One region of the Pseudomonas sp. BR20 genome, then DNA from elsewhere that is predicted to be linked to it. Evidence: predicted binding sites of a transcription regulator. Region 1 holds the regulator's gene; each other region holds the start of a gene.
The links. Region 1 encodes FliA, which starts transcription of late flagellar genes. Its sites were predicted from a motif close to CTAAAGTTTNNNNNNNNNNNGCCGNTAA; they were not measured.

Region 2: a site for FliA is predicted at 3,154-3,181, ahead of ACHPFG_RS06715 (flagellar protein MotY). Genes of this name have one in related genera too.
Region 3: a site for FliA is predicted at 2,104-2,131, ahead of ACHPFG_RS30720 (methyl-accepting chemotaxis protein). Genes of this name have one in related genera too.

Annotation. Positions count from the first base shown of each region.
Region 1 covers NZ_CP172012.1:4,971,613-4,976,328, reverse strand. The annotation lists gene flhF (flagellar biosynthesis protein FlhF) at 1-831, shown strand, start outside; gene fleN (flagellar synthesis regulator FleN) at 937-1,770, shown strand; gene fliA (RNA polymerase sigma factor FliA) at 1,767-2,507, shown strand; gene ACHPFG_RS22815 (chemotaxis response regulator CheY) at 2,677-3,051, shown strand; gene ACHPFG_RS22810 (protein phosphatase CheZ) at 3,070-3,858, shown strand; gene ACHPFG_RS22805 (chemotaxis protein CheA) at 3,870-4,716, shown strand, end outside.
Region 2 covers NZ_CP172012.1:1,500,970-1,505,685, reverse strand. The annotation lists gene ACHPFG_RS06725 (response regulator transcription factor) at 1-243, opposite strand, end outside; gene ACHPFG_RS06720 (argininosuccinate synthase) at 835-2,052, opposite strand; gene ACHPFG_RS06715 (flagellar protein MotY) at 2,182-3,090, opposite strand; gene pyrC (dihydroorotase) at 3,247-4,293, shown strand; gene rnt (ribonuclease T) at 4,290-4,716, shown strand, end outside.
Region 3 covers NZ_CP172012.1:6,640,401-6,645,116, reverse strand. The annotation lists gene ACHPFG_RS30730 (NorM family multidrug efflux MATE transporter) at 1-979, opposite strand, end outside; gene ACHPFG_RS30725 (LysR substrate-binding domain-containing protein) at 1,132-2,052, shown strand; gene ACHPFG_RS30720 (methyl-accepting chemotaxis protein) at 2,231-4,207, shown strand; gene ACHPFG_RS30715 (YifB family Mg chelatase-like AAA ATPase) at 4,268-4,716, opposite strand, start outside.

The sequences.
Region 1 (4,716 bases):
GCCAACCTGTGGCGCCGCCTGCAACGCATCGGCCTGTCCGGCCCGTTGTCCCGCGACCTGCTGGCCCTGACCACCGAAATCGAAGAGCCTCGCCAGGCCTGGCGCATGTTGCTGGCCCACCTGGCGCGGATGATCAGCACCCCGGAAATCGAACCCCTGGAAGAGGGCGGCGTGATTGCCATGGTCGGCCCTGCCGGCATGGGCAAGACCACCACCCTGGCCAAGCTGGCGGCGCGTTATGTGCTCAAGTACGGCGCGAATAACATCGCGCTGGTGAGCATGGACAGCTACCGCATCGGCGCCCAGGAACAGCTCAAGACCCTGGGCCGCATCCTCAATGTGCCGGTCACCCACGTCGACCCGGGCCAGTCTCTGGCCAACGCGCTCGATCCGCTGCTGCGCAAGCGTGTGGTGCTGATCGATACCGCCGGCCTGCAAGCCAGTGATCCGGCGTTGCGCATGCAACTGGAAAGCCTGGCCGGGCGTGGCATCAAATCGAAAAATTACCTGGTGCTTGCAACCACCAGCCAGAAACAGGTTCTTACCGCTGCGTACCATAGCTACAAGCGTTGCGGTCTGGCCGGTTGCATCCTGACTAAACTGGATGAAACCGCCAGCCTGGGCGAAGTGTTGAGCCTGGCTATCAGCCATGAACTACCGGTTGCCTATCTGACCGACGGGCCGCGCATCCCGGATGACTTGCATCTGCCGCGCCGTCATCAGTTGGTCAGCCGCGCCGTCAGCGTGCAAATGCAAGAAGAGCCTAGCGAGGAAGCGATGGCCGATATGTTCGCCGACCTTTACCACAACCCGGCAAAACGGGTGGGTTGAGGCGCGATGAACACCGTGAAATGTACCTACATCGATGGTCTGCAAGCGATTCACGCGGCCAAGCCATGTAGCCTGCGTCTAAGCAAGACAAGGTAAAGAAATAAAATGGGCAGCATGCATCCCGTACAGGTGATCGCGGTGACCGGCGGCAAAGGTGGCGTCGGAAAAACTAACGTGTCAGTGAATTTGTCCCTGGCCCTGGCAGAGCTTGGCCGTCGCGTCATGCTGCTGGATGCTGACCTGGGGCTGGCGAACGTCGACGTTCTGCTGGGACTGACGCCTAAACACACCCTTGCCGATGTGATCGAGGGGCGCTGTGAGCTGCGCGATGTGCTGCTCCAGGGCCCTGGCGGGATCCGTATCGTGCCGGCCGCCTCCGGCACCCAGAGCATGGTGCACCTGAGCCCGGCGCAGCATGCCGGCCTGATCCAGGCCTTCAGTGACATCGGCGACAACCTCGACGTGCTGGTGATCGACACCGCCGCCGGGATCGGCGAGTCCGTGGTCAGCTTCGTGCGCGCGGCGCAGGAAGTCTTGCTGGTGGTCTGCGATGAACCCACCTCGATCACCGACGCCTACGCCCTGATCAAACTACTTAACCGTGACTACGGCATGAACCGCTTCCGCGTCCTGGCCAACATGGCCCAGAGCCCGCAGGAAGGTCGCAACCTGTTCGCCAAGTTGACCAAGGTCACGGATCGCTTTCTCGATGTCGCCTTACAATACGTCGGTGCAGTTCCCTACGACGAGTGTGTGCGCAAGGCTGTGCAAAAGCAGCGTGCAGTCTACGAAGCGTTCCCTCGTTCCAAATGCGCATTGGCGTTCAAGGCTATTGCCCAGAAGGTCGATACCTGGCCGTTGCCTGCCAACCCTCGGGGGCATCTGGAGTTTTTCGTCGAGCGATTGGTGCATCAGACGAGCGCAGGACCGGTGCTATGACAGCGAACGGCTATAACGCATACAAGAAGTCTGCCCGTGACAGCCAGGGCGAGTTGATCGAGCGCTATGCGCCACTGGTCAAGCGGATTGCCTATCACCTGCTGGCACGCCTGCCCGCCAGTGTCCAGGTCGAAGACCTGATCCAGGCGGGCATGATCGGCCTGCTCGAAGTGTCGACCAAGTACGACGCGAGCAAGGGCGCGAGTTTCGAGACGTATGCGGGGATCCGCATCCGTGGTGCGATGCTCGACGAAGTGCGCAAAGGTGACTGGGCGCCGCGTTCGGTGCACCGCAATACACGCATGGTCAGTGACGCAATTCGTGCAATTGAAGCAAAAACCGGTCGCGACGCTAAAGATCACGAAGTTGCGGCCGAACTCCAATTGAGTCTCGACGATTATTACGGGATTTTGAACGATACCTTGGGCAGCCGCCTGTTCAGTTTCGACGACCTGTTGCAGGACGGCGAACACGAAGGGCTGCATGAGGACGGCGCGAGCACGCATATGGAGCCGTCGCGTGACCTGGAAGATGAGCGTTTCCAGGGGGCGTTGGCGGACGCCATTGCCAACTTGCCGGAGCGTGAGCGGTTGGTGTTGGCGCTGTACTACGACGAAGAGCTGAACCTCAAGGAAATCGGTGAGGTCCTGGGGGTCAGCGAATCGCGTGTCAGCCAGTTGCACAGCCAGTGCGCGGCCCGCTTGCGGGGGCGTTTGGGAGAGTGGCGAGCGCGCTGACAGGCAGTGTGGGGAGCACTGCAAAGCGATACCGCGAAGGTGATTGGCCTTCGCGGGTTCGACCCGTGGTGCCCCTGGCAGTCCTTGTTGTGTATGCCTGTTGATTGAAATGGCGCGTCCAGGTGCTGGGCGCGTTTAAGACTGCTTGGAGGTCGAATTGGACAAGAACATGAAAATCCTCATCGTTGATGACTTCTCAACGATGCGGCGGATCATAAAAAACCTGTTGCGTGACCTGGGGTTCACAAACACGGTCGAGGCGGATGATGGCCTTACGGCGATTCCGATCCTCAACAGCGGGAGCATCGACTTTCTGGTAACGGACTGGAACATGCCGGGCATGACCGGTATCGACTTGTTGCGCCACGTGCGTGCCGACGAAAAATTGCGCAGCCTTCCCGTGTTGATGGTGACCGCCGAAGCCAAGCGTGAACAGATCATCGAAGCCGCCCAAGCCGGGGTCAACGGTTACGTGGTTAAACCATTCACTGCACAGGCCTTGAAAGAGAAGATCGAAAAGATCTTCGAACGCATCCACGGCTGATGCCATCGCGGGGGAGCTATGGAGCATAAAGAAACGTCACAGGGCGACTTTGAGTCGACCCTGAAAAAGCATGCTCACCAGTTGGTCGACAGCCTTGAAAAAGGCCATTTCGGCGACGCGGTGCAGTTAATCCATGAGCTTAACCAGACCCGTGACCGCGGCCTGTACCAGGAAGTGGGCAAGCTCACACGCGAGCTGCACAGTGCAATCGTCAATTTCCAGATTGACCCGCACATGCCCCAGGCCGAAGAGATTTCGCAGATCACCGACGCCACCGAACGCCTGTCCTATGTGGTCAGGCTGACTGAGGCGGCGGCCAACCGCACCATGGACCTGGTGGAAAACGCCACGCCCCTGGTCAACGGCATGGCCACGGAAGCCCAGGCGCTCAGCGTTGACTGGGGCCGCTTCATGCGCCGTGAAGTCGGTGCAGAAGAGTTTCGTGAGCTGGCCCGTCGGGTTGAGGGTTTTTTGTCACGCAGTGAGCAGGAAAACCGCACGGTTTCCAGCAACCTCAATGACATTCTGCTGGCCCAGGATTACCAGGACCTGACCGGTCAGGTGATCAAGCGTGTGACCCAGTTGGTCACCGAAGTGGAAAGCAACCTGCTCAAATTGGTACTCATGGCCGGCCAGGTCGACCGTTTTGCCGGCATCGAACATGACCGCGAAGCGATCCTCTCTGAAAAAGATCCACAAAAACATCTCGCCAAGGGTGAAGGTCCGCAGATTCATGCCGATAAACGTGAAGACGTTGTGTCAGGTCAGGATGACGTAGATGACCTGTTATCCAGTTTAGGCTTCTAAGGAGCACCCACATGAGCTTCGGCGCCGATGAAGAGATCCTTCAGGATTTCCTTGTAGAGGCCGGCGAAATTTTAGAGCAACTGTCCGAACAACTGGTCGAGCTGGAAAGCCGCCCGGATGATGCGAACCTGCTCAATGCAATTTTTCGCGGTTTTCATACTGTAAAAGGGGGCGCCGGCTTCCTCCAGCTCCATGAGCTGGTGGAGTGCTGCCACATCGCCGAGAACGTGTTCGACATCCTGCGCAAGGGTGAGCGTCACGTTGATTCGGAGTTGATGGACGTGATTCTCGAAGCACTGGATGCGGTCAACGGGATGTTCAGCGAAGTGCGCGAACGTGCCCCGATCACCGCAGCCACCCCGGAACTGCTGGCCGCCCTGGCGCGCTATGCCGAGCCGGCCGATACCTCGGCAGCGCCGGTGGTCGAAGCCGCACCGGAACCGGTGGTGGAGCCTGAAGCGGATGTGACGGACAGCGAGTTCGAGCAACTGCTCAACTCCCTCAGTGCCGTCAAGGCCGAGGCCGAAGCGCCGGCTGCCGTTGCCCCGGCTGCCGCGCCGAGCAGCGAAGACATTACCGACGCTGAGTTCGAGTCTTTGCTCGACCAATTGCACGGCAAGGGCCAGTTCGCTGCCGATGCCGTGGCGCCTGCCGGTGCCGCCGCCGATGCTGCGGATGTGCCTGCCGCTTCTGCCAGCACCGACATCACTGACGATGAATTCGAAGCGTTGCTCGACCAGTTGCATGGCAAGGGCAACTTCGCGGCCGATGCCTTGCCGGCAGTCGCCGCTAAGGCCGCAACACCGGCTGCCGGTGCCAAGCCTGCGGACGATGGGTTGATCTCCGATCACGAATTCG
Region 2 (4,716 bases), 3.2 Mb from region 1:
CACCAGGACCTTGAACGGTACAGCCTGTTTGGTAGACGAAAGCCGGCAAATAACTTCCAGGCCATCGAGTTTGGGAATCCCAATATCCAGTATGACAATGTCCGGCATATGCTCCCGCGCAAGTTGCAACGCATCGACACCGTTATTGGTCTCGGCAACGACCTCATAACCATGACGTTCCATTAGCATACGCACAGCAAGACGAATGACGGGATGATCATCCACGATCAGCACTTTATTCATAAGAAAGTCCAATTTCGCTGTTCGAATTATTTAGAGCAAACACAATAGCCTAGTCGTTTCCTAGTTGGCATAGCGTTCCCCCCCGAGCAACAGCAAGCAGAGACCCACCCCACAACGATAAAGGAAATCCCCTACAAAAAAACACCGATTCGGATGTTTCCAGTTTTATGGAGCCTTTCAGAACTTTCCGGGGCATCACATATTTTGAGTGAAATTTCCAGAGTCCCCAGGGGATAAGGTAAACGTGCCGTACGCAACTATCAGGAAATGCCCCTTGCCTGGCGACTGCATGTGCCGGAGCTGGCAGAGAAAAATCGGTAGTTTCAGTTCCATTCAACATATTTACTTACATCCTTATTTCCTACAGAATTTTTGACTTCTTACGTACTCCTCGCATCTATATGAGTGAATTATCTGTAAGACTGGTTCCTACATAAATGATAAAAAATCATTCGCCCGACAAAAAACCAGCGACCCGATAAGTTGGAGCACTGATTAAACAAGTTTAAACAACGTGGACTTAATCAAAATCTCCAGGCAAAAAAAATGGCCCCTTGAACAAGGGGCCATTTTTTACAACAGGCTAAACACTCAGAACAACGAACGGCCTTTGTTGGCAGCAATGCGCATGCGCAATGCATTCAACTTGATAAAGCCCGCTGCGTCGGCCTGGTTGTAGGCGCCGCCATCTTCTTCGAAGGTGGCGATGTTGGCGTCGAACAGCGAGTCATCGGATTTGCGGCCGGTAACGATCACATTGCCCTTGTACAACTTCAGACGCACAACGCCGTTCACGTGGGCCTGGGAAGCGTCGATCATCTGTTGCAGCATCAGACGCTCAGGGCTCCACCAGTAGCCGGTATAGATCAGGCTGGCGTACTTGGGCATCAGCTCGTCTTTGAGGTGAGCCACTTCACGGTCCAGGGTGATGGATTCGATGGCGCGGTGGGCACGCAGCATGATGGTGCCACCGGGGGTTTCGTAGCAGCCACGGGACTTCATGCCCACATAGCGGTTCTCGACGATGTCGAGGCGGCCGATGCCGTGTTCGCCACCGATACGGTTCAGGGTCGCCAATACAGTGGCCGGGGTCATTTCCACGCCGTCCAGCGCGACGATGTCGCCGTTGCGGTAGGTCAGTTCCAGGTACTGCGGCTTGTCTGGAGCGTTCTCCGGGGAGACGGTCCATTTCCACATGTCTTCTTCGTGCTCGGTCCAGGTGTCTTCCAGCACGCCGCCTTCATAGGAGATGTGCAGCAGGTTGGCGTCCATCGAGTACGGGGACTTCTTCTTGCCATGACGCTCGATCGGGATCGCGTGCTTTTCAGCGTAATCCATCAGCTTTTCACGGGACAGCAGGTCCCATTCACGCCAAGGGGCAATCACTTTCACGCCGGGCTTGAGCGCGTAGGCACCCAGTTCGAAACGCACCTGGTCGTTGCCCTTGCCGGTAGCGCCATGGGAAATGGCATCAGCGCCGGTTTCGTTGGCGATTTCGATCAGGCGCTTGGCGATCAGCGGACGTGCGATGGAAGTACCCAGCAGGTACTCGCCTTCGTAGACGGTGTTGGCGCGAAACATCGGGAAGACGAAATCGCGGACGAACTCTTCGCGCAGGTCGTCAATGTAGATCTCTTTCACGCCCATGGCTTGCGCCTTGGCACGTGCAGGTTCGACCTCTTCGCCCTGACCCAGGTCAGCGGTGAAGGTCACCACTTCACAGTTATAAGTATCCTGCAGCCACTTGAGGATCACCGAAGTGTCCAGGCCGCCGGAATACGCGAGAACGACCTTGTTTACGTCGGCCATGCCATCACTCCACGGGGTTTTACGGAAAGGCGTCGATTCTACCGATCAAAACCGTGGATTTACAGGGGCGCGACAGCAAATGAAGATAAAGCGACAGATTATGTCGAGCGAGCGACCGATGGTCGCACGTTACGAAGTGTGCGCAGGGTTGCTCGGGCCAGTGGCCTGGGGGACCGGTTTCTCGGGGGCAGCCACACGTTCGAGCTGAATATTCACACGGCGGTTACGGGCCCGGTTGGCGGCAGTGGTGTTGGGCGCCAAGGGGTAACTTTCGCCATGGAACCGCAGGGTGATCTGGGACTCCGGGATACCGTTGGCCTTGAAGTAGTCCATCACCGCCAGCGCGCGACGGCGTGAAACATCACGGTTGCTCAGGCGATTGCCGCTGTTGTCCGAGTGACCGTTCAACTCGATATGGTTGACGGTCGGGTCCGCCTTCATGAATTCGAGAATCACCGCCAGTTTCTGCTTCGCCGCAGCGTCCAGCTCGATGCCGCCACCGGGGAAGCCCACTTCGGTCTGCTTGACCTGATCGTAATTCATCGGCAGCAATTTGGCCGTGCACAGCTGATAGTCGCTGTAGGCCTTGTTGAATTTCACCGGCAGCAGGCGAATCTCTGAATAGCCACCCTCGCGTCCATAGTGCCGCACAGTGGGCGAGCGTCCATCGAGCAACCCGTTGAAAAGACGCCCGGCCTGGGCCTGAGAGCTGTTGAAGAGCACATCACCGCTGCCGGCACGTACGGCACCGAGATTGATGTCACCCCGACCGGGCTGCCAGGGGGCAGCGGCGGCCAACAAGGTGGCAGACCCTGCACCCAGCGATCCGTTATAGGCTTTCAGACGAAACGTCGCCTGCTCGCCGGCCCGGCGCACGAACTCACCCGAACCGAAGTCGGTAATCGGTTGGGTCAGGCGGCACTCGAACTTGTCCCCCTCTACCTTCCACTCAATGTTCTCCAGACGTGTCTGGAACGTGAGGGCCATCGCAGGCAGGCTGGCGAACACACTGAGCAAGGCTAGATAATGCTGGCGCACGGGAGGCTCCACTGGTTTCTACAACACTTCAAAGCGTCATACATCTATAAGGCATACGAAAGGCTATCGGATGCATCCCGCAAAACTTGATAGCGAGTGCCTGCAAGAGTCTTTTCCGGTAGCATTCCCACCAGATTGACCCGCCTGGAATCCCCAATGTCCAACCGCCTGACCCTGCTGCGTCCCGACGACTGGCATATTCATCTTCGCGATGGTGCTGCGTTGCCCCAAACCGTGGCCGATGTAGCGCGTACGTTTGGCCGCGCCATCATCATGCCTAACCTGGTACCACCGGTGCGTAACGCCGCCGAAGCCGACGCCTATCGCCAGCGTATCCTCGCTGCACGGCCGGCCGGCAGCCGCTTCGAACCGTTGATGGTGCTCTACCTCACCGACCGTACCCAACCTTCCGAGATCCGTGAGGCCAAGGCCAGCGGCTTCGTGCACGCCGCCAAGCTGTACCCGGCCGGCGCAACCACCAACTCCGACTCCGGCGTGACCAGCATCGACAAGATCCTGCCCGCCATCGAAGCCATGGCCGAAGTCGGCATGCCGCTGCTGATCCACGGTGAAGTCACCCGTGGTGATGTGGACGTGTTCGATCGCGAGAAGATCTTCATCGACGAGCATATGCGCCGTGTGGTCGAGCTGTTCCCGACCCTCAAGGTGGTGTTCGAGCACATCACCACGGCCGATGCCGTGCAGTTCGTCACCGAGGCCTCGGCCAACGTCGGCGCGACCATCACCGCTCATCACCTGCTGTACAACCGCAACCACATGCTGGTGGGCGGGATTCGGCCGCACTTCTATTGCCTGCCGATCCTCAAGCGCAATACCCACCAGGTGGCCTTGCTGGATGCTGCGACCAGCGGTAATCCGAAGTTTTTCCTCGGCACCGACTCTGCGCCCCACGCTCAGCACGCCAAGGAAGCCGCATGCGGTTGTGCCGGTTGCTACACCGCGTTCGCCGCCATCGAGTTGTATGCCGAAGCGTTCGAACAGCGCAACGCCCTGGATAAACTCGAAGGTTTCGCCAGCCTCAATGGCCCGCGTTTCTACGGCCTGCCAGCGAATACCGACCGCATTACCCTGGTCCGTGAAGACTGGACCGCCCCTGCCAGCCTGCCGTTTGGCGAGCTGACCGTTATCCCGCTGCGCGCCGGTGAAACACTGCGCTGGCGCCTGCTGGAGGAAAGCAAGTGAGTGAAGACCATTACGATGACGAACACGAGCACAGTGGTGGCGGCTCCCGCCACCCGATGGCCGAGCGGTTTCGCGGCTATCTGCCGGTTGTCATCGACGTAGAAACCGGTGGTTTCAACTGCGCCACCGACGCCCTGCTTGAAATCGCCGCGACCACCATCGGCATGGACGAACAGGGCTTTGTGTTCCCGGAGCACACCCACTTCTTCCGCGTCGAGCCGTTTGAAGGCGCGAACATCGAAGCAGCGGCCCTGGAATTCACGGGGATCAAGCTCGACCACCCACTGCGCATGGCAGTCAGTGAGGAAGCGGCGCTGACCGATATCTTCCGTGGCGTACGCAAGGCCTTGAAGGCCAATGGCTGCAAGCGCGCGATCCTGGTCGGGCATAACAGCAGCTTCGACCTGGGCTTCCTCAACGCCG
Region 3 (4,716 bases), 1.7 Mb from region 1:
TTGCCGCGCCAAAGCCTATGCCGACGCGCCCGGCCATGCGCGCATGCAGCAATTGCCCGGCGCCGTAATGCTGGCCGATGCGCATGGTCACCGCGTAGGACATCCCCGCGGGCACCATAAAGGCCACCGACACGATTTGCAGGGCGATCTGGTGCGCTGCCAACTGCGTGCTGCCCATGGTGCCCATGCACAGTGCCGCAAAGGCAAACAGCCCGACCTCCACCGCATAGGTACCGCCAATCGGCAGGCCCAGGCGCCACAGCTCGCGCAAGTACTGGGTGTTGAGGCGCAGCAGCCCGGTGCCCAGCGGGTAGGCTGCATAAGCCCGGTTGCTGCGGATGTACCACATCAACGCCAGCGCCATGCTGTTGGCGACAATGGCCGTGACTAAACCAATGCCCATCAAGCCGAGCTTGGGCAGGCCGAACATGCCTTCGATCAGCGCGTGGTTGAGCAGGTAGTTGACCACCGTGCCGCCGAGGCTGATCACCATCACCGGAGTGGCCTTGCCGATGGCGCTGGTGAAACCGCGCAGGGCCATGAAGCTCAGGTAGCCAGGCAGGGCGAACGGCAGCATGGTCAGAAATTGCCCTGCCGAGTGCACGTTGGTTTCGGTCTGGCCGAACATCAGCAGCACCGGCTTGAGGTTCCACAGCAGCAGGGCCGCCGCCAAGGCCATCAGCCAGGCCAGCCACAGCCCGGCCTGAGTCAGGCGGGTGGCGCCTTCGATATCGCCCGCGCCGTGGCGGATCGCAACCAAGGTGCCCACGGCGGCAATCACGCCGATGCAGAAAATCGCGACGAACGAATAACTCGCCGCGCCCAGGCCGCCACCGGCCAGGGCTTCGGGGCTCAGGCGCGCCATCATCAGGGTGTCGGTCAACACCATCAGCATGTGTGCCAACTGTGAGGCAATCAACGGCCCTGACAGCCGCAGAATGGCCCAGAGTTCGGTACGTGCCGGATGCTGCATGATCATCACGCTCAAAAAGTCAGAGGGTTGGGGAGGGGTTGATTCTCGGCGCTTCCAGCCCATTGCACAAAGGGATAAATGCGATCGTTTGCATGATTAAAACTCATGTCTGATTGATTCTGGTAGGGTTTCAGCACTGTGCTGTCGGAGCTTTCCCAATGTCTCGTCGTCTTCCTCCTCTTTATGCGTTGCGTGCCTTTGAAGCGGCCTCGCGGCACAGCTCCTTCACCCGCGCCGCGGAGGAGCTGTCGATTACCCAAAGTGCGGTGAGCCGACATATCCGCACGCTCGAAGAGCATTTCGCCTGCCGCCTGTTCCAGCGCAACGGCCGCGCCTTGCAGCTCACTGAGGCGGCGCGCCTGTTGTTGCCCGGCGTGCGCGAAGGGTTTGCGGCGCTGGAGCGGGCCTGCCATACCTTGAATGCCGAAGATGACATCCTGCGCATGAAGGCCCCCTCCACATTGACCATGCGCTGGCTGCTCGCGCGGCTCAGCCGCTTCCGGGCGCTGCAGCCGGGCAATGAGGTGCAACTGACCAGCGCCTGGATGAGCGTGGACGAGGTGGACTTCAATCAGGAGCCTTTCGACTGTGCGGTGCTGCTGAGCGATGGGCATTTTCCAGCGGATTGGGAGGCCCGTTACCTGTTCCCGGAGCTGTTGATTCCTGTCGGCGCGCCGAACCTGCTGGAGGATGGACCTTGGGATGCCGCGCGCCTGGCCACCGCCGAGTTGCTGCACCCCACGCCCGACCGGCGAGACTGGCGCAACTGGCTGGAGCGCATGCAGCTGTCGTCCCAAGTGTCACTCAAGGGCGGGCAGGTGTTCGACACCCTGGAGCTGGGCATGATCGCTGCTGCGCGGGGCTACGGCGTGTCCATGGGCGATTTGCTGATGGTGGCTGAAGACGTCGCCCAGGGACGATTGAGCCTGCCGTGGCCGACGGCGGTGGCCAGTGGGGAAAGTTACTACCTGGTGTGGCCAAAAACCCGCCCTGGCGGCGAGCGCTTGCGACGGTTGGCGGATTTTCTGCAAGGCGAGGTGCAGGCGATGGTGTTGCCTGCGGTAGAGCGCCTCGACTGAAGGGGTGGAAGCGTTGGTTCGCAACCGTTTGCGTCATACCCCTGTGAATCGCTCAAGTATTGCTGCGGCCAGCCGAAGTAGGTGTGTTGGAACTATCGTGCACCAACGTTTCCCATCAGATAATTTGCCGAGCAGCGCTATGAGATCAGGATGATCCTGGCCTCGGCCAGGAGCTGTCATGTCTCAACCTCGCGCCCGGATTGCCTCCCAGTTAGGCCTCGCGTTAGCCGTGATTCTGGCTGTCGTTATCAGCGGCAGTACGGTGTTTGCCTTGCGTTCCCTCGACTCCGCCAACCTCGACACCCGCGAGGAACACCTGGCCAGTGAGGCGCGTCTGCTCGCCGACCAGCTCAATACCTTCCACGGCACCTTGCGCGAGAGCACTCAGCGTTTGAGCGGGCTGTTTGAAAAGCGCTTCGGCGCCGGGTTGAGCGTGCATGTGGACCAACCCGTGACCGTAGCCGGTGTTCAGACGCCCAGCCTGTACCTGGGCAGCGAGGTGCTGAATAACAACTTTGATGAAGTGGATGAGTTCAAGCAAATGTCCGGCGGCGTGGCCACCGTATTTGTGCGCAGTGGCGACGACTTCATCCGGATCAGCACGTCCCTGACCAAGCAGGATGGCAACCGCGCCATCGGCACCGTCCTCGACCGTCAGGGCCCGGCCTATCAGCGCGTTGTGGGTGGGCAGACCTACATCGGCAGGGCGGTGTTGTTCGATCGCTCCTACATGACCCAGTACAGCCCGGTGCGTGACAGCGGCGGTAAGGTCATCGCCGTGCTGTTCATCGGTTTTGACTACACCGATGCGCAGAACGCCCAATTCGAAAACCTCAAGCGTTTCCGAATTGGCCAGACCGGTTCCCTTGCGCTGCTGGATGAGCAAAAGCACTGGCTGGTGCCACCCGCCGGCGTGCAGGCGCTGGATCAATCGGTGCCGGTGATGCTGGACCTGGCCAAGACCCCAGGCAAAGGCCGCTTCTGGAGCGACAAGAACGAAGATTTCTATAGCGTTTCGGTACCGTTCGAAGGTGGTCCGTGGGCTGTAGTCGCGAGCATGCCGAAAGCTGAAATCCGTGCTGTGACCTGGGCCGTGGGTATTCGCCTGGTGATCGGCAGCGTGCTGGCGATGTTGCTGGCGGTGGGCGCCACGGTCTGGCTGCTGCGCAGCAAGTTGCAGCCCCTGAGTGACCTGGTGCGTCAGGCCGAGTCCCTGGGGGCGGGCGATCTGAGCGCGCGCTTGAACGTGTCCAGCCATGACGAAATCGGCCAACTGGCGCGCAGCTTCAACCAGATGGGCGAAGCGCTGTCGACCATGGTCTCGCATATCCGTAACGCAGCCGAAGAGGTCAACAGCCGCGCCCAGGCCTTATCCGGCTTGTCCGGCGGTGCCTATGAGGGCATGGAGCAGCAATCCGGCGAAATCACCAGCATGGCCGGCGCGGTAGAGGAGTTCAGCGCCACGTCGTTGAATATCGCCGACAACATGGGCAATACCGAACGCCTGGCCCAGGAAAACGCCCAGCAGACCCGCATTGGCCGCACCTCGATGCAGGAGGCGTCGTCGTCGCTGGAACACATCGCCACCGCCCTGAACAGCACGGCCACGGTGATCAACACCCTCGGCCAGCGCTCCCAGGAAATCGGCGGGATCGTCGGCGTGATCACCTCGATTGCCGAACAGACCAACTTGCTGGCGCTCAACGCCGCCATTGAAGCCGCCCGCGCAGGGGAGCAAGGCCGTGGGTTTGCTGTGGTGGCCGACGAAGTACGTAACCTGGCATCGCGTACCCGTGAAGCCACCGATGAAATTTCCGGCATGATCCAGAGCATTCAGAAGGAAACGGGCAACGCCATCAGCACCATGGAGCAAGGCAACGCGCTGATGCAGGAAGGCCTGTCGCGCAACGCCGACGTGGCCTCGGCCCTGGCGCGTATCGACGAGCAAAGTCGCTCGGCCGGCCAGCAATTCGCCGCGATTACCACCGCCACCCAAGAGCAGAGCAGCACCGCGACCTTGCTCAGCAGCAACCTGCAGAGCATCGCGCTGGCCAACAGCGAGCAGCGGGAAGTGGTGTCCAACCTGGCGATTACCGCCAAGGAACTGGAGACATTGGCGGCGAGCCTGCGCCATGAGGTGGATCGGTTTCGCTGAGCCACCGCTGTACAAAATGTGGGAGGTTCACCCCCTCCCACATTTGGCTCTGCGCCAAGCTTAAGTGATCGCCGCCGGGCGGTATTGCAGGGCCTCTTTCAGGTGGTCGCGGGTAATGGTATCTACCTGATCCAGATCCGCCAGGGTGCGTGCCACCTTGAGCAGTCGATGGGCCGCGCGCAACGATAGGGTCAGTCGTTCACAGGCCGTTTCCAGCCAGCTTTCATCCACCTTCGCGAGCTTGCAGTGCTCGCGCAGCCCCGGCAGATCAAGAAAGGCATTCGCACAGCCCTGGCGCTTTTGCTGATGCTCGCGAGCCTGGGCGACCCGCGCTGAGGCATGGGCGGTATCCTCGCCCACCTGTTGGATCGGGTTCAGCGCCGTCGTTTCCCTTGCCACGGTCAGGTGCAAGTCAATCCGGTCCAGCAGCGGTCCTGAGAGCTTGTTGCGATACCGCTGAATCTGCTCCGGCGTACAGCGACAGCGCCCGCTGGGTTCGCCCATATAGC